2 regions of the Corynebacterium sanguinis genome follow, and region 2 is predicted to be linked to the other one. Evidence: riboswitches for the same ligand, from Rfam matches in the RefSeq annotation. Region 2 holds a riboswitch; the other holds the start of a gene.

Region 1 (11,502 bases), 1.0 Mb from region 2:
GTGCGGTGGAAGTCGGGGTTGAGCGAGAACGAGGGGCTGTGGTCGTTTAAGCGCGCCATGGGCGCCAAGGCCACGACGCAGCCACGCAACTCCGTCGCCGCCGACTTAACCGACCCCGACTTCGTGCAGCCGATTCGCTCGCTCACGGCCGTGGAGCCCGACACCCCGCAACTGCTCGAGCCGGAGGCCGGGACGGACGATTCCCCGGTGGTGGAGGGCGACTTCCTGCGCCACCCCGACGGCGACGAGCAGCCCCAGCAGCGCCGGCGCAAGGCCGTCACCCCGCACTGGGAAGACGTTCTGCTCGGAGTGAGAACGAACACGAAACGCCCCCGGAAGTAAGGACTACTCCGCCATGTCGCTGCCCTGCGTCGTCACAGTCTGGTTTGTCAACGCCCCCGACCCCGGCGCCGTGCTGAGCGGGGAGCCGAAGGCTGATCGCGGTTTCGGCCGCAAGCTACTCGCCCAGCTCAACCCCGCCTGGCCGATCACCGCGATCGGCGATTTCCCGCTCAACCGCTCCTCGCAGCCGGGCCGGGCGGAGTTCTACATCGCCGGCTACCCCGGCGTGGCCGTGGTGCAAACCTTCGTCGAAGACGTGACCACCGCGTCCGAGGCGGCGTCTGCGCTGCGCGAGACCTTGCCCGCCGCCGACACGTTCGTTTTCGTGGAGGGCACCGACTCGGACTTTGCCGGGTTCGCACACTTCGCCGGTTCCGAGCTGCGCCGGGCATTTTCGGCCACGCGCGACGTCGTCGCCGAGGACGCCGGCCTGCCCGAGCCGTTCGAGGCCCCGTTCTGGGCGGGCGAAACCGCCGAGCCCATCGGCGGGATTTCGCTACCCTTCGTACCCAAGGAACTCGCCGCCGCGGCCCAGACAAGCTGGATCGGCGTCGACGTCTCCCCGGATGGCCCCGACTTGAACGTCGTGGGCTACGCGGTGGATGGCCGACCCGAGCCGAAGATCGCGGCCCCCGCCCCGCGGACCAAGACCGTCGCGGAGGTCGCGTCGCGCCTCGCGGAGAAGGACAAAGGCTACGACGACTACGTCGCCGCCGATGCCGAGCCAGGTGACGGCGGGGAGTTCGCCGAGCTTGCCGACGCCTCCCTGGCCGCGGCAAAGCGCATCGGGCGCGGACTCTCCCGGCGCGCCAAGGCGCTGGCGGCGAAGGTGCAGGAGCGCATCCGCCACTCGGACCGCTAGCGCAGGCTGCGCTGGCGCTCGTAGAAGGCGATCGCGGCGCTGGTCGCAACGTTGAGCGAGTCCGTGCCGGGGGCCATGGGGATGCGGGCGCGGACGTCGGTGGCGCGCATCGCGTGCTCGGTCAGCCCTGGGCCCTCGCCGCCGACGAGCAGCGCGACTTTGTCCCAGGGGCGCCCGGTGGCGTCGACTAGCGCCTCGGCGAGATGCTCCGCGGCGTCGTCGGGGGTTAGCGACACGAGCCGCCACCCCGTATCGTGCAGCTCGTCCAGCGAGCGCTGCCAGGTGGTTGCGGCACCGTCGAGGTGCGCGAACGGCAGGCGGAGCGCGTGGCCCATGGAGACGCGCACGCTGCGGCGGTACAGCGGGTCGGCGGTCGCGGCGCCGAAGAGGACCCCGTCGACGTCCATGCCGGCGGCGTTGCGGAAAATCGCGCCGATGTTCTCGTGGTCGCCGACGCCCTCGAGGACCACCAGCGTGCGGGCTCCCTCGGTAACGTCGGCGACGCTCAAGGGCGCGGGGCGCTCGGCCACCGCGATCAGCCCGCGGTGCATGTCGTAGCCCGCGACCTCGGCCAGAAGCGGGCGCGTCACCTCGTAGACCCCCACCGACTCGGGCAGGCGCCCGCCGTAGTCGGAGAGGAAGCTGTCCAGGCGTCCCCCAAAGCCGATCACGCTGCGCAGCGGGAAGCGCGATTCCACTAAGCGGCCGCAGATCAGCGGGCCCTCCGCGTAGACGAGGCCACCGCGGGTGTCGGAGTGCTTCAGGTCGCGGACGTCGTCAAGGCGGGCGTCGGCGGGGTCGTCAATACGCGTGCGCATGCTAGGCGCCGAGCGCGGCCATGACGGGGCCGTGGGCAAAGAAGACGATAAACAGCGCGGAAATCAGCCACATGATCCAGTGGATCTCGCGGCTCTTGCCCGCAAACAGCGCCATGAGGGTAAAGGAGATGAAGCCGACGCCAATGCCGTGGGCGATGGAGAAGGTAAACGGCATGATCACGATCGTCAGAAATGCGGGCAGGGCGATGTGGAACTCGTTCCACTGAATCTGGCCCACCTGCATCATCATCAGCGCGCCGACGACGACGAGTACTGGGGCGGCGGCCTCGATGGGCACGATCGCGTACAGCGGAGTGAAGAACATTGCGGCGAGGAACAGAAGGCCGGTGACCACGTTGGCCAGGCCGGTGCGCGCGCCGTCGGCGATGCCTGCAGAGGAATCGACGTAGACCGTGTTCGATGACGCCGAGGCCGCGCCGCCGACGACCGCGCCGAGGCCCTCGACGACCAGGGCGCGCTTCATCCCCGGCAGGTTACCGTCGGCGTCGGCAACGCCCGCCTGGCGGCCCAGCGCGGTCATGGTGCCCATCGCGTCGAAGAAGTTGGCCAGCACCAGGGTGAACACCAGCAGCGAGGCCGCGACGACACCCGCGTGGACGAAGCCACCGACAAGGTCGATGTCGCCGACGATAGACAGATCGGGCACCCCGCCCAGGGACTCCGGGATCTGGGGCACGGCCAGTGACCAGCCCTGCGGGCTGTCCGCCGAGGAGCCGGAGCCGGTCAGCGCCTCGACGATGAGCGCGATAATCGTCGTCGCCACGATGCCGATGAACAGCCCGCCGCGGATGTTGCGGATCACCATGAACCCGCAGATGATCAGGCCGATGACAAAGACGAAGGTGGGCCACGACGCGATCGAGCCGCCGATACCCAGCTGGACGGGCACGGTAGTCATCGCGGCGTCTGGGACACGGCGCACGAAGCCGGCGTCGACAAGCCCAATGAGCGCGATGAACATGCCGATGCCCACGCTCATGGCCACCTTCATCGAGTCGGGGATGGCGCGGAACACGGCGGAACGGAACCCGGAGATCGCGAGGATGCAGATGATGATGCCGTCGATGACCACCAGGCCCATGGCCTCCGGCCAGGTCAGGCCCTCCTGGCCAACGAGCGTGACCGCCACCAGGGTGTTCAGGCCCAGGCCCGCTGCGATGCCGAACGGGTACTTCGCCACCACGCCGAACAGGATGGACATCACTCCGGCGGCCAGGGCGGTGGCCGCAGCGACCTGGGGGATGCCGAGGACCACGCCGTCGCGGTCGGGGCTCGTGCCGATGATCAGCGGGTTGAGCAGCACGATGTACGCCATAGCGAAGAAGGTGACCACGCCGCCGCGGATCTCGGTACCCACTGTCGAACCGCGCTCGGAAATGTGGAAGTATCGGTCAAGCCAGCCGGTGCTGGTGCCGGTCACGGCGGTGGATCCGCTAGAGCTCACGTGTTGTCCCCTTGTCTGACGGGTCTGACGGGCCTCACAGGTCTGACCCGGCGATGAAATTGTCAGTGCATAGCCTTACACCGCCGCGGGGAAATTCCAAACCGAAATGACAGAGAGTTTAAGGTCGAAATCGTGCACGTCTTTACCTTCGTCATCGTCGGTGGCTTCGTCACCGACGGTCGCGCCTACGTCCGCGCGCTGCGCGAACTTGGCGTGTCGGCGGCCGAGGTGAACCGCCTGCGGGTGCGGCTGGCCACCTTGAGCGGAACGCGGCGCGTCGTGGTGGAGGTCTCGCAGGGCACCTCCCCCACGGTGTCGGTGGCGCTGCGCCCCCTCGCCCCCGCGCCGACGGAGATCACCGTCGAGGCGCTGCCCGTCAAAGACAACCGCCTCCACCCCGCCCACTACGGCCCGGACCTGGGGTGGCAGCGCAGCGTGCTCGTCGAGCTCCCCATGCACGAAGCATTGCTTGTCGACGCCTCTTCCCGCGTCGTCCAGTGCGTCACGTCTCCCCTGCTCACCGTGGCCGACGGAGTAATCACTGTCTCCGCCCACCCCGACACGACCCCGTCGATCGCGCTCGACGGGGTGTTGAGCATCCTGGGGGATTTGGGCTGCTCCATCGAGCGCTCGCCCACGGGGTTCTCCGCCCACGAGCTCAAGCGCCTGGAGACGTGGGTGATCGACCCCGTCTACGGGGCCCGGCTTGTCAGCGCGTGGCGCGAGTACGGCGCGCTCGTCAGCGGGCGCACCTCGATCAACCGCGCCGGTGTGCCCACCCACCGCACCGTCAACGAGATTCGCCGCGCCCGGGCAGTCCAGGCCTAGAAGACGGGCCGCTCGTCGTCGTACACGTCCGCCGAGTCAAGCAGCTCGGGCGCGGCGACCTTGGTCTGCGAGTGTGCCCCGCAGCCGTAGCTCGAGGCGACGAGGCGCCCGTCCGCGGCGTACTCGTTGGCGCACACGCCGAAGTTCTCCCCCACAGGCGGGGCCATCGGGATGTAAAACGCGCACGTCCGACACGCCATCGCGGCCTGCTCGGCGAATTCGCTGGTCGGCCCGAAATCGCCGGTACGCCAGCGCTGCTTCGCCTCCTCCAGCCCGTTGACCGTGAGGTAGTTCGCGGTTTCGCGCCCGACAAAGGTAACGGCGTTTTTGTCAAAGGAGTCGTCGGTCAGCCGGTGGTCGTCCGGGGCGGGCTCCATGACGTCGCCGGGGCCGAGGTCGCCGGGGCGCAGGCGATCGGAGTAGGGCACCCACTCGGGTGCCTGCAGGGCGTCGGAGGCGGGGACGAGGGCGACTTCGTTGATGGTGACACGGCTCGCCCCGGTCGCACAGGCGACGACCGCGTTCCACTCCCAGCCCGGGTAGCCGGGCACGTCTGCCTCGAAGCGGTGGGTGGCCACGTTCGGGGACACGGCCGCTACGCCGATGTGGGGGCCGATGTCACCCTCGGCGATTTCTTCCAGGGCCTGCCTCGCAGCCGCGACGGCTGCCTCGCCGAGCAGAGGGCTGTTAGCGCGCCGGTGAGCGCGATTCCTGGACTGAGACACGAGGCCTAGTATAAGGGCATGCCCCGCTTAAGCCTCAAAGCCGCCGCGCCGCTTGCCGCATTGTTGTTGACACCTGCGCTGGTTTCGTGTTCTTCGCAGGAATTAAAGCAGCCGCGTGAACAGGGCGTCGAGAAGCTTAAGGCGGTGGTCGAAGAGCGCTATGACTTCGACCCCTCCAGCTTCACCCAGGGCCTCGAGGTCGCCGACGACGGCACGCTGTACGTCGGCACCGGCCAGGTGGGCAGCTCGCGGATCTACCGCGCGACCCCGGACGGGCAAGTCATGGCCAGCCGCGATATCGACCCGGGATTTTTTGGCGAGGGGTTAACGCGCGTCGACGACCACCTGTGGCAGCTGACCTGGCAGGACGGTGTCGCCATCAAGCGCGATGCGCAGACGCTCGACGAGCTGGGGCGCACCACCTACGAGGGCGAGGGCTGGGGCGTGTGCGCCCGCGACGGCGAGGTGATCCTCTCCGACGGCACCTCGCAGCTGCGGCGCATGGACCCAGAGACCCTCGCCGAGCGCGAGCGTTTCGACGTCACCCTCAACGGCACGGAAGTGCCGCGGCTCAACGAACTCGAGTGCGTGGGCGACCAGATCTTCGCCAACGTCTTCCTCACCACCGACATCGTGCGTATCGACGCCACCACGGGCGACGTCACCGCCGTGATCGACGCCTCCTCGCTGCCGAACAACGCCGCGCCCGACCCGAACAACGTGCTCAACGGGATTGCGCACATCCCGGGCACCGAGGAGTTCTACCTCTCCGGCAAGCGCTGGCCGGACCTCTACAGGGTGAGCTTTCAACCCGCTGCCGTAGGGTAGAGATCCATGAAACTCAAGGCGTGGCAGCTTCTGGCTCTCCTCATCGTCGCCGCGGTGGTGCTCGTCGGCGGGTTCTACCTCATTGTTGACTACCAGCGCAGCAAGCCCGCCGCCCCCGTGGGCGAGATTCGCGTGGTGGTGTCCAACGGCGGAACCGAGCTCGAGGTCGCTCCCTATACGGTGTGCGAGCTGGACGCGGAGTGCGTCGGGGGCGAGCCGCCGTCGTTTGACCTCGATCCCGCCTCCGAGGTGAGCGTGAGCGTTCCCGAGGATCTCGCGGCGTCGAGTTGGCGCCTGCTGAGCATTTACGACGACCCAGCGGCCAACGAGGAGCAAATCTTCCAATCCGGCCAGGCCAATCAGGCCTCGGTGCCCGCGGTGAAGGATTCCGCCCGGCTCGTCGTGGCGGAGGTCTCAGCGCTGGCCGTGGATACCAACGACGCAGGCGAGGAAGTCCCCGTGATTGCGACGTGGTCGGTGGCGTTCTCTTAAGCGTCGAGCTCTTTGGCCACAGCGCGCAGGATCTCGGCAACCTGCTTGCCGTGCGCTCGGTCCGGGTAGCGACCCGCCTCGAGGGCCGGCTGGATCTGCGTTTCAAGGACCGTCATCATGTCGGCGAGCAGCTTGTTGAGCTCCTCGGGCTTGTAGCGGTGCGTCTGGCGCCGCTTCGGCGTGTCCAAGACCTTGACGCGCAGCGCCTGGGGGCCGCGGCGCCCAGCGGCGAAGTCGAATTCGATGCGCTGGCCAGCGACGAGCTCGTCGACGCCTTCGGGTAGGACGTTCTTGCCCACGAACACGTCCTCATCGCCCGGGTTTGAGGCGAAGCCGAAACCCTTGTCAGCGTCGTACCACTTCACTTTTCCAACGGGCATGCCTTTTCCTTCCTTTCGAGAACCGCCATTGTACTACTCGCGATAACCGCCGCCGGTTCCGAATATTCTACTAACGTGATGCACGTCACTATAGGCCAGGAAAACCGTCCTGAACTGCGTTCTCACGCAATCTACTAAAGTGGATGTAACTCGTGTGAATCCGTTCCGTGCTGTCCGCGTGACTCAATCGTTATAAACCGATATAGTCGCCCGCAAGCCCGAACCCGGGCGCATAACCATATACCTTTGGCCACGCCGAATTCTGTCCGGCCTGAATCAATTCTTCCCCAACATTGACATTGTGGACAGAAGCGGAGGACCCACACGCGCGTCACCCACGCGCCGGAGGTCACTCCTAGGGGTGAAGCCGCACCCGCGGCCTGGCACCTTGCGCCAGAACCCGACAGCTAACTTCGCAGGCGGTTAACAAGAGAGGAAACACAATCTTCATGGCACGTCACTCTAAGCAGAACGCATCCTTCGCTAAGAAGGCGCTCGCTGGCACCGCTGCCGCGGCAGCACTGACCGGTATCATCGCACCGGCAGCCAACGCTGCTCCGGACTCCGATTGGGACCGCTTGGCTCAGTGCGAGGCCGGCGGCAACTGGTCCATCAACACCGGCAATGGCTACTACGGCGGTCTGCAGTTCTCCGCGTCCACCTGGCGCGCCTACGGTGGCGGCCAGTTCGCACCGTATGCTCACCAGGCAACCCGCGAGCAGCAGATCATCGTCGCCGAGCGCACCCTCGCCGGCCAGGGCTGGGGCGCATGGCCTTCCTGCTCCGCTCGCCTTGGCCTGAACTCCGCTCCGACCAACCGCGACGCCCAGGCCGCGCCTGCTCCGGCACCTGCTCCGGCACCTGCTCCGGCCCCGGCAGCCGCTCCGGCCGCAGCGCCGCAGGTTGACGCTCTGTACCACGCGATCGTTGCCCGCCTGAACGAGAACAACATCGCCGTCCCGGCCGAGCTGCACACCGCGTACGCAGCGAACCGCGACAACTACAACAACTTCTACCTCGCCAACAAGGCGCTTATCGACGCCGTCCTCGCCGGCGACGTCAACGCTGTCATCGCCAAGCTAGTCTAGCGAGCGGCGTTCTTCACCACCGTGATTTCCCATCCCGCGTCACGGTTTTGAGCGAAGTCCTCAATCCCGTGGCCGTTGTCGGCGGCCCACTGCGGGATGGACTCGGTTGCCTGCGTGCAGTCGAAGTCGATGACCAGCTTCTCGCCGTCGTCAAGCTCGGCGATGGCGTCCTTGGCCTCGATCAGCGGAAAGGGGCACACCGCCCCGAGGGTGTCTAGCTTGTAGCGCCCCGGCCCAATAGGACGCGCCTTCGTGGCGCGTTTTTGCGTTGTGGGCACGGTGATCAGTCCCGTTGCCACCTGGAACCCGCCGCCCTGCGGGGTGGATTCAATCACCGCGTCCTCCGCGGACCGGATGGAGTCCTCGGTGCTGTAGGTGCCCTGCGGCGCAGCAACCGAGGGCTTGAGCCAGATCTTGGACCCGACGAAGACGCCCAGGGCGATGAACCCGAGGGCGACCCACCCCTGGTAGCTGAACAGGGAGGTCTGCACCATGCCGTTGCCCACGGTGCAGCCGCCGGCGAGCGCCGCACCGACGCCCATGCCGATCCCGCCGACGATGGCGCGCACGGTCGTGGTGGCGTCAGGCACGCGCACGCGAAATTCCCCGGACGCCTTCGCGGCGATAAACGCGCCGATGAACAGGCCGATCACCAGCAGGGTGCCCCAGTTCAAGAACTTCTCCTCGCCCGTGGTGATGAAGGAGACTGCGTGCGCGCTCGGCGTGGTAATCCCGAGGCCGTCGTTGCGCCCGGTGGCGGCGGAGAGCGGCCACGCGATCACACCAAGGATGCCGATGAGCGTGCCCGCGGTGTAGGGGTGCAGCGCTTTCTTGTACCAGGGTTGCTGCAAGGTGACCTTCGGTCGCGCGGCGTCCTTGGCCAGGTAGTAATGCGCGGCCCAGGCCGTCGCTAGCGCGAGCGGGATGGCGAAAAACCAGGGGGAAACACCGAAGGTCTGCGGCAGCGTTGTCCAGCCGGTGTCCCACTGCTTCATCCAGGCCTCGAACCCGGAGAGCATGCCGTTTTTCATCGCGGCGGCGGACAGCGCGTAGAAAACCAGCGCGAACCAGGAGCCGACGAGGCCCTCGGCGGAGCGGTACCACGTGCCGGAGGCGCATCCGCCCGCGAGCACGATGGAGATGCCGAAGAGGAAACCGCCGGTAATGACGGCCACGGGCTGGAAGGTGCGGTAGTCCGGTGCGATGACGCCGAGCGTCGTCAAGGCGGCGAGGCCGACGGCGTGGACGGCGATGACGATGAAAAGGGCGACGAGTCCGCGGCCCTTTTTCTGCAGAAAGACATCGCGCAGCATGCCGGTGACGCAGAAGCGGCCGCGCTGCATGATGGCGCCGAGGGCGGCGCCGACGACAAGACCTGAAGCGAGCATGAGTGTCCTTATGTATACGGAATTGGTCACCCGGGACCGTACCGGATTCCGGCCACCTTGTCTAGCTGCTGCATACCGCTCTGTCTGTACTGCGGGGCGTGAAAGAACCCCCTCCCCGCGTAAACGGGGAAGGGGCCGAGTTAAGAGAACCGCTTAGCGGTTAATGCGGGTCGTCGGGTGGACGTAGCCCGTCTCCTCGTAGGGGCGCGGGAGAATCAAGTCGTCGCCGAACGGGCTGGACGCGCCCGCGAGCTTGGAAGAGATCTCCGTAATCGGGTGACCATTGCCAGGGGTGTGCTCAGGCCACGCCGGATTTGCGCGACCGATCTTGTCAACGTTGGAAGCCATGGGCCTATTGTTTCACGTCCGCGCGCTAAACGCACGTAAACTCACCCCCGATATGTCCGCTTTGCACTTGGCCCTCACCCGCTTCAGCGATGAGCAGCTGCGCGAGCTTCTCGACGCTCGCCCCGACGCCGCCTTCCCCACGCCGGCGTCGCTGGCCTCGCTGGCGACCCGGTTGACCCTCAGCGGCTCGATCGCGCGCGCCCTGCGCCGGCTCACCGCCGCGGACATCGCTCTTCTAGAAACGCTGGGCGACGCCGGCGCAGAGCTCGACCCGGTTGCACTCGACGCGATCAACGTACCCTTTGACACGCGCGAGCCGCTGGCGCGCCTGCGCACCCACGCCCTCGTGTTCGGACCCGACGAGGCGTTGCGCGTTGCCCCCGGCGTCCTCTCGGCGCTGCCCGCGGGCTGGCGCATCCTCGACCCCGCCCCCGCCAACCTGGCGCAGTCGCTCGACACGATCAGTCCCCGGGAGCGGCAGGTGCTGGACACGCTTGCTGCCTCCGGCTCGATCGGCACGACCCGCGGCGCCGCCCCGGACGCCGACCCGACGCTGCCGGTGCCGCGTCTGCTCTCCCTCGGGCTGCTCGTGCGGGTGAACTCCACGACCGTGCGGTTGCCGCGGCCGGTGCGCGAAGCCCTGTGCGGCACGCCCGTGCGCACCTACCCGCTCGAACCGGTCGCGCCGACGCATGCGGTTGAGCAATCGCGTGTCGACGCCGCCTCTACCGCCGCCGGGCTCGAAGCCGTGCGCCAGGTCCGCCGCACGATAGCCCACCTGCTCGACTCCCCGGTCGAGCTGCTCAAAGACGGCAGCGTCGGGGTGCGCGCCCGCGGCGCGCTGGAAAAGGAGCTCGGGTTCGACCCCGCGCTTGCCGTCACCGTGGCCGAATCCGCAGGCCTGATCGGTCGCGGCGCGATCGACGACACGGACTGCCTGGCCGCGACCCGCGACGGTGTCACCTGGCTGGGCAGCGCCCTGCCCGAGCAGTGGGCGGTGCTGATTCTGGGGTGGCTGGCCTCGCCGTGGCGCACCGAGCTGGACACGAAGCTGCTCAGCGAGGATTCGCGGGCGCCGGAGATCCGGTTTGTGAGGTTGAGCGTCGTCAAGCGGTTGTGCGCTGGCGCGATGGATAGCGAGACTTTGAGCGCAAACCTGCACCACTACAGCCCGATCCTGGCCTCCGGGATCTCGCCTGCTCTGCTGGGCAGCATTGTCGAGGAGGGCCACGCGATCGGCGCGCTCGCGCTGGACACCGCTGCCGCGCCCGGGCGCACGGTGGTCGAAGGCACCGACCTCGTCGAGGCGACGCGAGCGCTCGTGCCCGCGGAGATCAACTACGTCATCGCGCAGGCGGATCTGACCATCCTCGCCCCAGGGCCCCTGCCCCCGGAAATGGCGGCGACGCTGGAGTCCTTCGCCGACCTCGAATCGCCCGGGATGGCGAGTGTGTACCGGGTCACGCCGGCGACGGTGCAGCGCGCGCTGAACGCCGGGCGCACCGGCGCGGAGCTGACGCGCTGGTTGGAGCAGCACTGCGTCGGCGAGGTCCCGCAGGGGCTGCTGTTCCTGATCAACGACGCGGCCGCGACCCACGGCAGCATCCGCGTCGGCTCGGCGGCGAGCTACCTGCGCTGCGAGGACGAGGCTCTGCTCGCCTCAGCCGTGGCGCGCGTCGACGGGTTGGAGCTCATCGCCCCGACGGTCGCGATCTCGCAGGTGCCCGTGCCGCAGCTCGTCGCGCTCTTGCGCCAGCGCGGCTTTCAACCCGCCGCCGACGGCGACGGCACCGCGCTGCTTACGCTTCACGACGCCCCACAGCTCGTCGCGCCGACGCCGTCGACGGTGCCGCGCGAGCGCAGCATCGACGAGGCGCACCGCGAGGAGGTCATCCGCTCGCTGCGCGCGACGGGCGGGGCGGCTGAAACCGAGGAGCG
Region 2 (11,502 bases):
GCCTCGTAGCGCGCGCCTGCCGGCGACGCCGCCACGAACTGGCGGTTCCAATCGTGGATGTGGTTGAGATCCGCGGTGCCGGACGAGGTCAGCGCGCGTACCAGGTTCATCGCGGCGGAGGCGTTTGCGTAAGCGCGGACCATGCGGGCCGGGTCGTGGCGGCGGGCCTCCGGCGTGGGCTCCACGCCGTTGACAATGTCGCCGCGGTAGTTCGGCAGGCCGTTTTCGTCCAGGTCGGAAGAGCGCGGCTTCGCGTACTGGCCAGCGATGCGGCCAAGCTTGACGACAGGCACCGACGCGCCGTACGTCAGCACCGCCGCCATCTGCAGCAGGGTGCGCACGTTAGCGCGGATGTGCGGCTCGGTGTTGGACTCAAATGTCTCGGCGCAGTCACCGCCCTGCAGGAGGAACGCCTTGCCCAGTGCGACGTCGGCAAGCTGAGTCTTCAGCGTCTCGATCTCGGGCGCGAGCACCACGGGCGGGACCGACTCGAGGAGCTTGCGCACGTTGCTGGCCTCATCCGCATCCCACGACGGCTGCTGCTTGGCATCGCGGGAGATGACGTCCAAAAACGTCTCGTTCAAGTCTCCCGGCAAGGGGGGAAGATCGGGTAGCGCCTCTTTGGGGATGTCAATTGTCCAACTCACCCCTTAAGTTCTATCACGCCGCCGCTAGTTTTGAAACCCCAGGTCACACCAAGTGCAATTCACCTGGTGGAACGGTGCTCCCGCAGCGTGGAAATGGCTCCGCTGTCCTCGAGGGGTAAAACCTCCCTGCAGGCGTTGAACTTAGCCACGTTGTGGCGGGCGTCGACAAGCGCATTGTGATTGCCCTTCGGCAGGCTCGGCAGCTTCGGCCGCCCGGCCATCTCCCAATACTGCTTCAGCTCGCGGGTAAAGCGCGGCAGCGTGCGCGGCAACCCGCTCATATCGCCCCACAGCTGCGCCAGCACCACATGGTCGTAGGCGCCGACCCACGCCCACAGCTCGGGCTGGGTGTCGGAGGCGGTGAGAAACGCGGCGACCTCGCGGCGGATCTGCGCCTTCGTCTTCCACTCCTCGCCTCCCGGGCTCGGCAGCTTGTCCAACACGTTGTCGCGCACCCAGCGGTTGGCCCGATCGGCGCGAAATTCCGTGGACACGGCGTAGTACTCGCGCCCGTCCTCGGCGACGATTCCGATGGAGACCAGCTCGATGGTCACGCCGTCTTCGATGAACTCGGTGTCGTAGAAGTAGCGCACCCGGCTCACGCTCGGTCGCCCGGCTCGGCAGGCGGGGCGTCGTGCGCACCGCGGCGCGGCCAGAACATCACGAGCCCCACCCCCACTACCGACAGCGGTGCAACAATGTTGATGCCGCGCCCGGTCTGGGTTGCAATCAGCACCGCAATCACGAAAACGCAGCACAGCGCAATGCGGATGATGAGGTCTCGGTCCATGGGTTCAATCCTATTTACCTGGCTTTGGGCTCGGCGCCCTCGGGGTAGCCGTTGCCCTCTTCGAGCGACTTCTTCACGTCGGCGGCGTACATGTCCACGTACTCAAATCCGGACAGCTGCTGGATCTGCGCCATCACGTAATCCGAGAAGGGGCGCATCACCTCGCGCGACTGCGGGTCGAACCCGTTCTCGCGCGCCCACTCGTGCGGGTTGATCGGGGTGCCAATCTTCATGCTCACCTTTTTCGGCCGCGGGATCACGGTGCCGATCGGGTTGGCGTCGCGCGTGCCGAACATCGCCACGGGGATCACGTCGACGTTGTTGGTCATGGCGATGCGCGCCATGCCCGTCTTCGCCTTGTACAGGCGCCCGTCCGGGGAGCGGGTGCCCTCCGGGTAGAAACCGAGCAGCCTGCCCTCGTCGAAGACTCCCTTTGCGGCGCGCTGCAGGTCCTCTGCGGCACCCGCGGACGTGCGGTCCACCGGGATCTGACCCACCGAGCTGAAAAAGAAGCGCTGGATCGCGCCGGAAAGCCCGGGAGAGGTGAAGTACTCCTTCTTCGCGGGGAAGGTCAGCTCGCGCCACACCATCAGCGGCAGATAGAAGGAATCCATCACTGCCTGGTGGTTTGATGCCAGGATCGCTGATCCCTTACGCGGGATGTTGTTGGAGCCCTCAATCTTCGGGCGGTTCCAGAACAACAGCGGGATCCCGATGAAGATCCTGAAAATCATGTACCAGACGCTGACCATTTCCCCTCCTACACCAGTTCGCGGGCCAAATCGGCCACTCCGAGCATACCCGCTTCGGGGCCTCGTTCGGCGCACGTTACGTGCGGAAGCGGACGATACCCCGCCCCCACCATGTCGTGCGCCATCGCCTCGCGCGCGGTTCCTAAGAAAAGGTCCGCGTCACTGCTGACTCCCCCGCCGAGCACGATCAGCTCGGGATCCAGGACGTCAGCGACGATGGAGAGGCCCATGCCCAGCCAGCGGGCGAACTTATCGACGGCCGCCTTGCCCAGGGCGTCGCCACGCCGCGCCGCGCGCATCACATCGTGGCCCGTGGCGCGCTTGTCCACCACCGCGCGGTAGAGCCCGCAGCCCTTGTAGCCGCCTGCCGACGCCACCTCGACGGCCGTGTCGACGAGCGCCGTGCCCGAGGCGTAGCGCTCCAGGCAGCCGTGCTTGCCGCAGGAGCACACCCGCCCGCCCGGCACTACCGTGATGTGTCCGAACTCGGGCGCGGTGCCGAACGAGCCGCGGTAGATCTCGCCGCGGTGCATCAGCGTCGCGCCGATTCCCGTGCCCACGGCGAAAAACACCCACGTCTCAGCGTCGCGGGCGGCGCCGAAGCGGTACTCGCCCCACGCCGCCGAGTTCGCATCGTGCTCGAGGCGCACCGGCAGGCCGATGGACTCTTCAAGGATGGCCTTCACGGGGGCGTCGTTACGCCACGGCAAGTGCGGGGCGAAGCGCACCTTCTCGCAGGCCGGGTCCAAAAAGCCGGCGATCGCCGCGCCGACCGCCGCGATGTCGTGGTCGCGGCGTACCTCGGCGACGAGCCGGGTGATCGCGGCGGTGAGCTCCTCCGCGTCGTGCGGCGTAGCGATCGAGCGCGAGTCGATGATTTCCCCGGCGCCCGTGACCACGCCCGCGCGCGTGTTCGTGCCGCCAATATCGAAGCCGATGGTCAACGGCGCGGCGTTCGCGCTTCGGGTTTCGGAGAGCATAGCCAACTATGTTAACCCGCCAGGCACAGAAGGCTGTAGAGCCTATCGCCCAAGGCCTCCCAAGAAAAGGCGCGCTCCACGTGGGCGCGGCCTCGCCGGCCCATCTCGCGGCGGCGCGCGGGGTCATCCAGCAGTGAGACGATCGCGGCGGCCACCGCGTTTGCATCCCGGCCGTCGACCACGATGCCGGTCTGATCCGTCACCGTCTCCGGCGCCCCGCCCGAATCCCCCACCACAACGGGCACGGCGCACGCCTGGGCCTCGAGGTAGACAATGCCGAGCCCCTCGACGTCGAGGCCCGCGCCGCGCGTGCGCGCGGGCATGGCAAACACATCCGCCGCGGCCACGATGTCGCGCAGGCGCGTGCGATCCACGGCGCCGGTAAACACCACGGCATCGCCGAGACCCTTCGCGCGCTCTTTCAAAGCTCGCTCGTAGGGGCCCGTGCCGACGATGACGAGGCGCGCGCCCGGGTGGGCGGAGAGGACGTTGGGGAGGGCATCGAGAAGCGTGTCTTGGCCCTTGCGGCGCACCAGCCGCGACGCGCAGACGATCAGCGGCCCGCGGACGCCCAGCTCGGCGCGCACAGCGGCGCGCTCAGCCTCGCTTGCGGGGCGAAAAAACTGCTTATCGACGCCCGACGGCAACGCCACGAACCTCGGCGAGGACCCAACCGCGCTGCGGAAGCGCCCGAGCGCGTACTCGGAGATGTACGTGACCACGTCGGCTCGCCGCCCAATTGCCGTGAGCACTTGCCGCGCGCCCGGCAGCATCGACCACCCGACCTCGTGGCCGTGGGTCGAGGCGACTACGCGCTTCGCCCCGGCGGACTTTGCCGCCGCCCCCATGAGCGCCAGCGGCGCGGCGGCACCGAACCACACCGTCGCCACACCGTGGGCGCGGATGAGGCGGCGCATCTCGCGGGCCGTCGCCGGGGTGGGCAGCATGACGCGGCGCGGCCAGCGCACCACGGTGTAGTCCACCTCCGCATCCCAGCAGCGCGCCGCGTCGGCGTCCTGAGTGGAGGCGAACACAATGAGCTCGTTGGGGCCGGCGCGGCGTACAAATTCGTCAGCAAAGTCCCGCAAATACGACTGAATCCCACCGACAGTGGGTGGGAAGTCATTGGCGACCAGCAGCACCGGCATTCTAGTAGCGGACCGCTCCCTGGACCGGCATCGAGTTCAGCGGCACGACCTGGACGGGGATGCCGTAGTCAGAGGCGTGGACGACCTGGCCGTTGCCGATGTACATGCCCACGTGCGTGACACCCGGGTAGTAGCCAATAATGTCGCCCGGCTGCAGGTCCGACATGGACACCGGGGTGCCGCCGGCCAGCTGCGCCTGGGAGGTGCGCGGGATCGACTTGCCGTTCTGGGAGTACGCCCACACCATCAGCCCGGAGCAGTCGAAGGCATCGGGGCCGGACGCGCCCCAGCCGTAGGGCTTGCCCAGCTGCGCGAGCGCCGCGGCCGTGATCGCGTTGCCGAACGCGCCCGGGTTGAGCAGGTCCACCGGCACCGGGTTGGACTGGTTCATCCATGCCTGGCGCGCCTCGGGCGTCAGCGCATCCACGCGGGCCTCAACCTCTTTAATGCGGGCCTCGATGTCGGCTCGCTCCTTCTCCAGCTGAGCCTTCTGCGCGTCAAGTTTGACGCGGTTGTACTGCGCCGTCGCCTTAGCGACGTCCGCCTCACGCGCAGCCTGAATGGCTTCTTCGCTCGCGGCGCGCAGGCCTTCAAGCTGCTCCTGGCGCTTGCGTGAAATGGATCCGAGGTAGGTGGTCCTGTCAATGACTTCCTGCGGAGTCGCGGAACCCAGGGTGTTCACCACGCTGTCGACCTGCAGCGTTCGGTAGGTCGAGGTGGCAACGGCGTTGACGTCGCCCTGCTGCAGCGCGCGGGCACCGCGCACCTCCATCGCCCTAGCTTGGGCGTCAGCGGCGACGCGAGCGCTCTCATCGAGCTCCGCGCGCGCCTGGTCGAGCTGAACCTCGAGGGCCTTGATCTCCTCCATCTTTGCGGTCGCTTCGTCAGAGACGGTGCCCAGTTCCGCGATGAGGGTGTCCAGGTCCTCAGCGTGCGCGGGAGAAACGAGTCCCGCCACGGCAGCGCCCGCTGTGGCAAGCGAGATAGATGTGTATGCAATTGTTCCGGCGCTTCGGCGAGCGCGCGGAGGAAGAGAGTGCTTTCCCACGGTGACTTCCTCGAAACCTTCCTTGTTAAACCCTAAGCAGGATATGGGCCACATCCAGCGTGAATGCGGCGCTGGAGACGCAGCAACGCGGCCCGAGCTTTATAGAACTGTTACACACTATAGCGCCCCGCTCCCGAGAATCAATCTATTACGGAGCAATTGTTTTAAGACGCGAAACCGGCCTCGCGCAGCGATCACGCGAGGCCGGTGGAAGCGAGCGGGTTAGAAGCGAACCACGGAGTGGATCGGCATCATGTTTAGCGGGCGCTCTGCAACCGGAGCACCGGAGTTCAGGGCGTCGATGATGGTGCCGTTGCCCGCGTAGATAGCAACGTGGGAGGCGCCACCATAGTAGACCACGACGTCGCCCGGCTGGATGTTGTCCAGGCTGACGGGGGTGCCACCGGAAGCCTGGGCCTGGGACGTGCGCGGGATGGACTTGCCAGCCTGGGCGTGGACCCAGGAGGTGAAACCGGAGCAGTCGAAAGCGTTGGGGCCCGCTGCGCCGTAGACGTACGGGGAGCCGATCTTGGAGCGGGCGATATCGACGATCTGCTGGCCGGCGGACGGCGCCGGAGCGATGACAGCCGGAGCCTCGGCAGCCGCGGCCGCAACGGTCTGCGTGGAGGTCTCGACCGGGGCGGAGACGTAGCGGGTCTCAGCGTCCGCGAGGAAGGCGGAGAAGCCCGGGATGTTGGTGACGCCAGGGACAGCCTTCACTGCGGCGATCGCAGCGGCAACGTCGCCGCCCGATGCCTGGCCACCGAGGGAGGGGATCCACATCTCGATACCGGGGATGGCCGCGATGCCGGGCACGTTCTCAATACCCGGGACCTGGACGCTGACGGGGCTGTTGGGGACGCGAACCTCGGCCGCGTCTGCGGTGGCGGGTGCCAGAAGGGTTGCGCCCGTAACGAGGGCGGAAACGGCAGCAATGTTGCGCGCTGCGGACGAGTTCTGGCGAAGGTGCTGTGCCACGTGAATTACTCCATATCTTCTCTTGCCTACCGGGTTAGCTGACGGGTTGGACTTGAGAAAAGTCCTGCGCCGCTCCGTCTCCTACCTAACAAGTTGGGTGAAGATCCTTGCGCGCATTAACCCCAGGTGAGGCCCGCGGGCCCTGTGGTGGGTCCCCGGCTCCCCTACAACCGCAGGCGCCTTGTGCGCTGCCGTTGCCGAGGATTCGGCGTTATATGTTTGTTGTTGTCGTAACTTGCATCCAACGTTCGTTGCCGCAAAGTCTCGAGTAGGTTACGAAACCGCAACGGGGATTGTCCAATGCGACATCCGTTATCACGCCGTTATTTTCCGAGATCCGCGACATCGCTCGGCCCGGTGCGGTCAATTCAGAGCCGCGCCCGTTTCTACTAAAGTAGAAATTACTGCCCCTAGCAGGCTCTTCTCCCGTCTCAACCACCTCGGAAACCCGGCTCGGCGCCGTGCCCGGATTCTCTATAGTTCCTTTATGTGGCGTTCGTCACGTCCCCTTTGTTATCGGGTTGTAACAAATAATGGACCTCCCCTTCGGAAGGTCCATTCTTCGTACTTTTATCGAGCTCGGTGAAGCGACTACTTGTCGTCTCGCGGAGTCGCGTCGCGGTCGGACAGATGCTTCGTTTCCTCCAGAGCGCGCAGCGTCTCGATCTCGTCGTGATGGTTGCTCTCCGCCGCATCGCGGACACGCTCGGTGACATCGAGCTCTGCGGGGGAGAACGTACCGATCGTCTCGGAGTCTGCGTAGCCGAGCTGGTTCATCTGCTTCGGCACGCGGGCGCCTGCGTACTCGAGCGGCACCGGGTGACCATGCTCGTCGACCGGGCCGAGCGGCTGGTGGATCTCGACGAAGGCACCGTTCGGCAGCCTCTTGATGATGCCTGTCTCGATACCGTGCTCCAGCACCTCACGGTCGGAGCGCTGCAGACCGACACAGATGCGGTAGGTGATGAAGTACACCAGCGGCGGCAACACGATCAGGCCGATACGACCGAACCACGTCATCGCGTTCAGCGAGATCTCGAAGAAGTGCGCAACGTGGTCGTTACCACCGGAGATGGTCAGCAGCAGGAAGAAGGTTACAGCCATGACGCCGATCCCGGTACGCACCGGAACGTCGCGCGGGCGCTGCAGGAGGTTGTGGTGGGCGCGGTCGCCGGTCACAGCCTGCTCGATGAACGGGTAGGCGAAGAGGAGTGCCACCAGGATGCCACACATCAGCGCCACCCAGAACGCACCCGGGATGGTGTAGTTGCCCAAGTAGAGCTCCCACGCCGGCATGACACGCGCCGCGCCGTCCGTCCACAGCATGTAGACGTCAGGCTGGGAGCCAGCGGAAACCTGCGAGGGGTTGTAGGGGCCCAGGTTCCAGATCGCGTTGATGGTGGTCAGACCCGCCATGCCGGAGAGCACGGCGAAAACAACGAACATGAACCCGATGGCCTTGACGGCGAACACCGGCATGATGCGGATGCCCACGACGTTGTTCTCCGTGCGGCCCGGGCCAGGGAACTGAGTGTGCTTCTGGAACCACACGAGCAGCAGGTGAGCCGCGACGAGCGCGAGGATCAGGCCCGGCAGGATCAGAACGTGGAGGATGTAGAAGCGGTTCAGCATGAGGTCCGACGGGAAGTCGCCGCCGAAGATCGCCCAGTGCATCCAGGTACCGATGATCGGGATGCCCACGATGATGGCGGACATGATGCGCAGGCCCACGCCGGAGAGCAGGTCGTCCGGCAGGGAGTAGCCCATGAAGCCCTCGATCATGCCGACGAGGATCAGGGTGACGCCGATGATCCAGTTCGCTTCACGCGGGCGTCGGAACGCACCGGTGAAGAAGATGCGCAGCATGTGCGCGAACATGGACATCATGAACATCAGGGCGGCCCAGTGGTGCATCTGGCGGACGAAGAGGCCGCCGCGCACCTCGAACGAGATGTCCAGAGCAGTGGCGTAGGCGCGCGACATCTCGACACCATTGAGCGGCAGGTAGCCGCCGTCGTAGATGACCTTGGTAATCGACGGGTCGAAGAACAGGGCCAGGTAGATACCGGTCAGCAGCAGGATGATGAAGCTGTACAGCGCCATCTCGCCGAGCATGAACGACCAGTGGGTCGGGAAGACCTTGTTCAGCTGGGGTCGTAGGAAACCAGAGACTGTGTAGCGCGAATCAATATTGTCCGCGGCTTGTGCGAGTTTAGTGCTCATTAGGACTTACGCTCCCAGAATGCCGGGCCAACGGGCTCAATGAAGTTTCCGCTGGCAACGAGGTAACCTTCTTCGTCAACTGTCACAGGAAGCTGCGGCAGGGCACGCGCGGCCGGGCCGAAGATCGGCTTGCCGTAGTGCAGCGCATCAAACTGCGACTGGTGGCACGGGCACAGGATGCGGTTGGTTTGAGCCTCGTACAGAGACGTCGGGCAACCAATGTGCGTGCAGATCTTGGAGTAGGCGTAGTAGTCGCCGTAGTGGAACGTCTCCTGACCCTCGCGCTCGACGACGCGGTTGGCGTCCTCGGAGCGAAGGCGGATCAACATGACCGCGTTACGCGGACCGTGGATGGAGTGCATGTGGTTTTCGTACACATCGCGCTCCGGGTTGTAGGTAGCGCCGTCGTTGACGTCTTCCTCGTAGAGCGGGAAGACCGTCTCCATCGACGCGGCAGCCAGATCCTCCGGTCGCATGCGCACGAGGCGCGAGACACCAGCCGTGGTGTAGTGCTTGCCAGCCTGGCCCTCGTGCAGCTCGGCAATCGCACCAGTGTCGCGACCGAGGTAGATTTTCACGCCCTCCTCGAAATTGGTCCAGCCGTGGGTCCACAGGGTGCCATCGCCGTGGTAGTTGAGTTCGTGGCGCGGACGCCACGGGTTTTTGATCAGGCCACCCAGCGGGGCGATGATGACCAGGCCGGCCATCAGGCCAGCGCCGCCGAGGAGGCCCATCATCACTTTACGACGACCGAGGGTCGACGTCTCCCAGGCGTCGTTAAGCAATGCGGTGGTCGTGCGGCGGTCGAGCTCGCTGGAGCGGCCATCGTGACGGCGCTGCACCGAGATCTCCTCCGGCACGAACTTTTTGACGTATTGGATGATCGCGATGCCGAGAGCCCCCAGGCCGAGCATCGACGTCAGGCCGAGCAGCGGGGTGTAGAGGGTGTACATCCACAAGCCCTCGTCGCCGTGGAACTTCGGCTCCCACGGCCAGAACAGGTAGACGCCGAGGAACGCGATGCCCATCACGATCGAGATGGCCAGCCACACGTTGATACCGGTTGCAGCGGCCTTCTCGCGCGGATCGCCCTCGACCGGGAAGCGCTCCTTGCGGTAGGCAACGGTGACGTCGTCAAGCTCAGTTCCCAAAGCGGCGAGCTCGGCGTTGTTCATGCGGTCGAGTTCCGCGTCAGTGTAATTCTTCTTCACTTCATTGCTCATGAGCGCGATCCAATCCACATAGCAGCAGCGGCGACAAGAGTGACGCCGATGATCCACATAGCCATACCCTCAGACACCGGGCCGAGGCCGCCCAGGCCCCAGCCACCCGGGGACGGGGTCTCCTTGGTGGACTTAATGAAGGCGATGATGTCCTTCTTCTCGTCCGCCGTCAGCTGGCGGTCGGAGAACTTCGGCATGTTCTGCGGTCCGGTCAGCATCGCCTGGTAGATCTCCTGCTCGTTCGCCGGGTCCAGTGCAGGCGCGTACTTACCCGACGACAGCGCGCCGCCGCGGCCGGTGAAGTTATGGCAGGACGCGCAGTTAAGGCGGAAGAGCTCGCCACCGCGGGCGACGTCCTCGGCCTGAATCTGGCCGTCGAAGTTCCTGCCGCGCAGCTCATCCATCGCAATGGTGCCGTCTGGGTTTCTGACGAGCTCCGGGCCACCGCCGTTGGCCGCGACGTAGGCGGCCATGGCGAGTGCCTGCGACTCGCTGTAGCGCGGGCGCTTGCGCTCCGCCTGGGCGTCGTTCGACATCATGGGCATACGTCCAGAGTTGACCTGGAAGTAGACAGCGCCCTCTCCGGTGCCGATCAGGGACGGACCGCGGTCCTGAACGCCTTGGAGGTTAGCGCCGTGGCAGGTGATGCAGGCGACGTCGTAGAGGTCTTTGCCCTCCTGGATCAGCGCCTGGTCATCGCGCTGAGCCGTCGCCACCTGGGCGTTGGGGGTCAGAGCGGTGGCCAAGAAGCCAGCACCGGTGAGCCCGAGCGTTAAAGCTGCAGCGCCCGCGACAGTGCGCCGCGTCTTGCGGCGGCTCCGCGTCTTCTTTGGGGTGTTATCCATCGTGTTCCCTTAAGCGACTGTGAGTCTTATACGTGGCGTCTTCCCGCGAGGTCCGCGGGCAAGGCGCATTACTGAACGAGGTACAGGGTGACAAAGACGCCAATCCAGATGACGTCGACGAAGTGCCAGTAGTAGGACGTCGCCATCGCGGCGGTGGCCTGAGCCGGTGTGAACTTCGACTTGGCAACTCGCATCATCACCACAATGAAGGCGATGATGCCGGCCGTCACGTGGGCCATGTGGAAGCCGGTGATGATGTAGAACACCGAGCCGTACACGGAAGCCTGCGGGGTCACGCCGTGGCTGACCATCTCATACCACTCGAAAGCGACGAGACCGAGGAACACGACGCCGAGAGCGATGGTGATGCCAAACCACCTGCGCAGCCCGTAGACATCACCCCGCTCTGCGGCGAACACGCCCATCTGAGAGGTCACGGAGGACAGCACGAGAACGATGGTGATGATCAGGCCGAACATCACGTTCAGGTGCTCAGTCTGGTTCTCCCAGTCCCCGGCGGTCATGCCGTTTGCGCGCGACGTGAAGTACATCGCGAACAACCCAGCGAAGAACATCAACTCTTGGGCGAGGAACGCGATCGTTCCCACGCTGACCATGTTCGGCCGGTTCAGCACGGGGACACGATTCGGCGGTGTCGCCATCTCTTGGTTAGTAATTGCGGTCGTCACGCATGTGATTATCGCCCTTTTTCGCCTGAAAGTCACCTCGTATACCCCCGAAAAGCAACTGACAGAAAGGCTCCAACCTGCCCTTATTTTCACGCGACTTGTGCTAAGGAAAATTTCTTGTGCAAGGCGGGAACTTTCACACCCGTCTATCCGACTCGGATTACTGCAGGTCATCCCCT

What was found. Region 2 has a riboswitch for cyclic di-AMP ahead of E3227_RS07460 (C40 family peptidase). Riboswitches for the same ligand answer to the same signal wherever they lie in the genome.
Region 1: linked by a shared signal. The riboswitch ahead of E3227_RS00945 (resuscitation-promoting factor Rpf1 domain-containing protein) and the one ahead of E3227_RS07460 (C40 family peptidase) in region 2 are both predicted to bind cyclic di-AMP.

Annotation. Positions count from the first base shown of each region.
Region 1 is NZ_CP038157.1:170,212-181,713, forward strand. It holds gene sepH (septation protein SepH) at 1-342, shown strand, start outside; gene E3227_RS00905 (DUF6928 family protein) at 356-1,204, shown strand; gene E3227_RS00910 (TrmH family RNA methyltransferase) at 1,201-2,022, opposite strand; gene E3227_RS00915 (NCS2 family permease) at 2,024-3,487, opposite strand; gene E3227_RS00920 (hypothetical protein) at 3,620-4,315, shown strand; gene E3227_RS00925 (DUF3027 domain-containing protein) at 4,312-5,040, opposite strand; gene E3227_RS00930 (glutaminyl-peptide cyclotransferase) at 5,059-5,868, shown strand; gene E3227_RS00935 (DUF2771 domain-containing protein) at 5,875-6,360, shown strand; gene E3227_RS00940 (cold-shock protein) at 6,357-6,740, opposite strand; cyclic di-AMP (ydaO/yuaA leader) riboswitch at 7,016-7,178, shown strand; gene E3227_RS00945 (resuscitation-promoting factor Rpf1 domain-containing protein) at 7,190-7,828, shown strand; gene E3227_RS00950 (YeeE/YedE thiosulfate transporter family protein) at 7,825-9,216, opposite strand; gene E3227_RS00955 (hypothetical protein) at 9,370-9,564, opposite strand; gene E3227_RS00960 (helicase-associated domain-containing protein) at 9,617-11,502, shown strand, end outside.
Region 2 is NZ_CP038157.1:1,530,222-1,541,723, reverse strand. It holds gene E3227_RS07495 (class II 3-deoxy-7-phosphoheptulonate synthase) at 1-647, opposite strand, end outside; gene E3227_RS07490 (polyadenylate-specific 3'-exoribonuclease AS) at 707-1,240, opposite strand; gene E3227_RS07485 (hypothetical protein) at 1,246-1,437, opposite strand; gene E3227_RS07480 (lysophospholipid acyltransferase family protein) at 1,452-2,189, opposite strand; gene E3227_RS07475 (ROK family protein) at 2,198-3,169, opposite strand; gene E3227_RS07470 (glycosyltransferase family 4 protein) at 3,181-4,317, opposite strand; gene E3227_RS07465 (C40 family peptidase) at 4,319-5,365, opposite strand; gene E3227_RS07460 (C40 family peptidase) at 5,588-6,343, opposite strand; cyclic di-AMP (ydaO/yuaA leader) riboswitch at 6,356-6,564, opposite strand; gene qcrB (cytochrome bc1 complex cytochrome b subunit) at 6,935-8,566, opposite strand; gene qcrA (cytochrome bc1 complex Rieske iron-sulfur subunit) at 8,566-9,789, opposite strand; gene qcrC (cytochrome bc1 complex diheme cytochrome c subunit) at 9,786-10,634, opposite strand; gene ctaE (aa3-type cytochrome oxidase subunit III) at 10,703-11,323, opposite strand.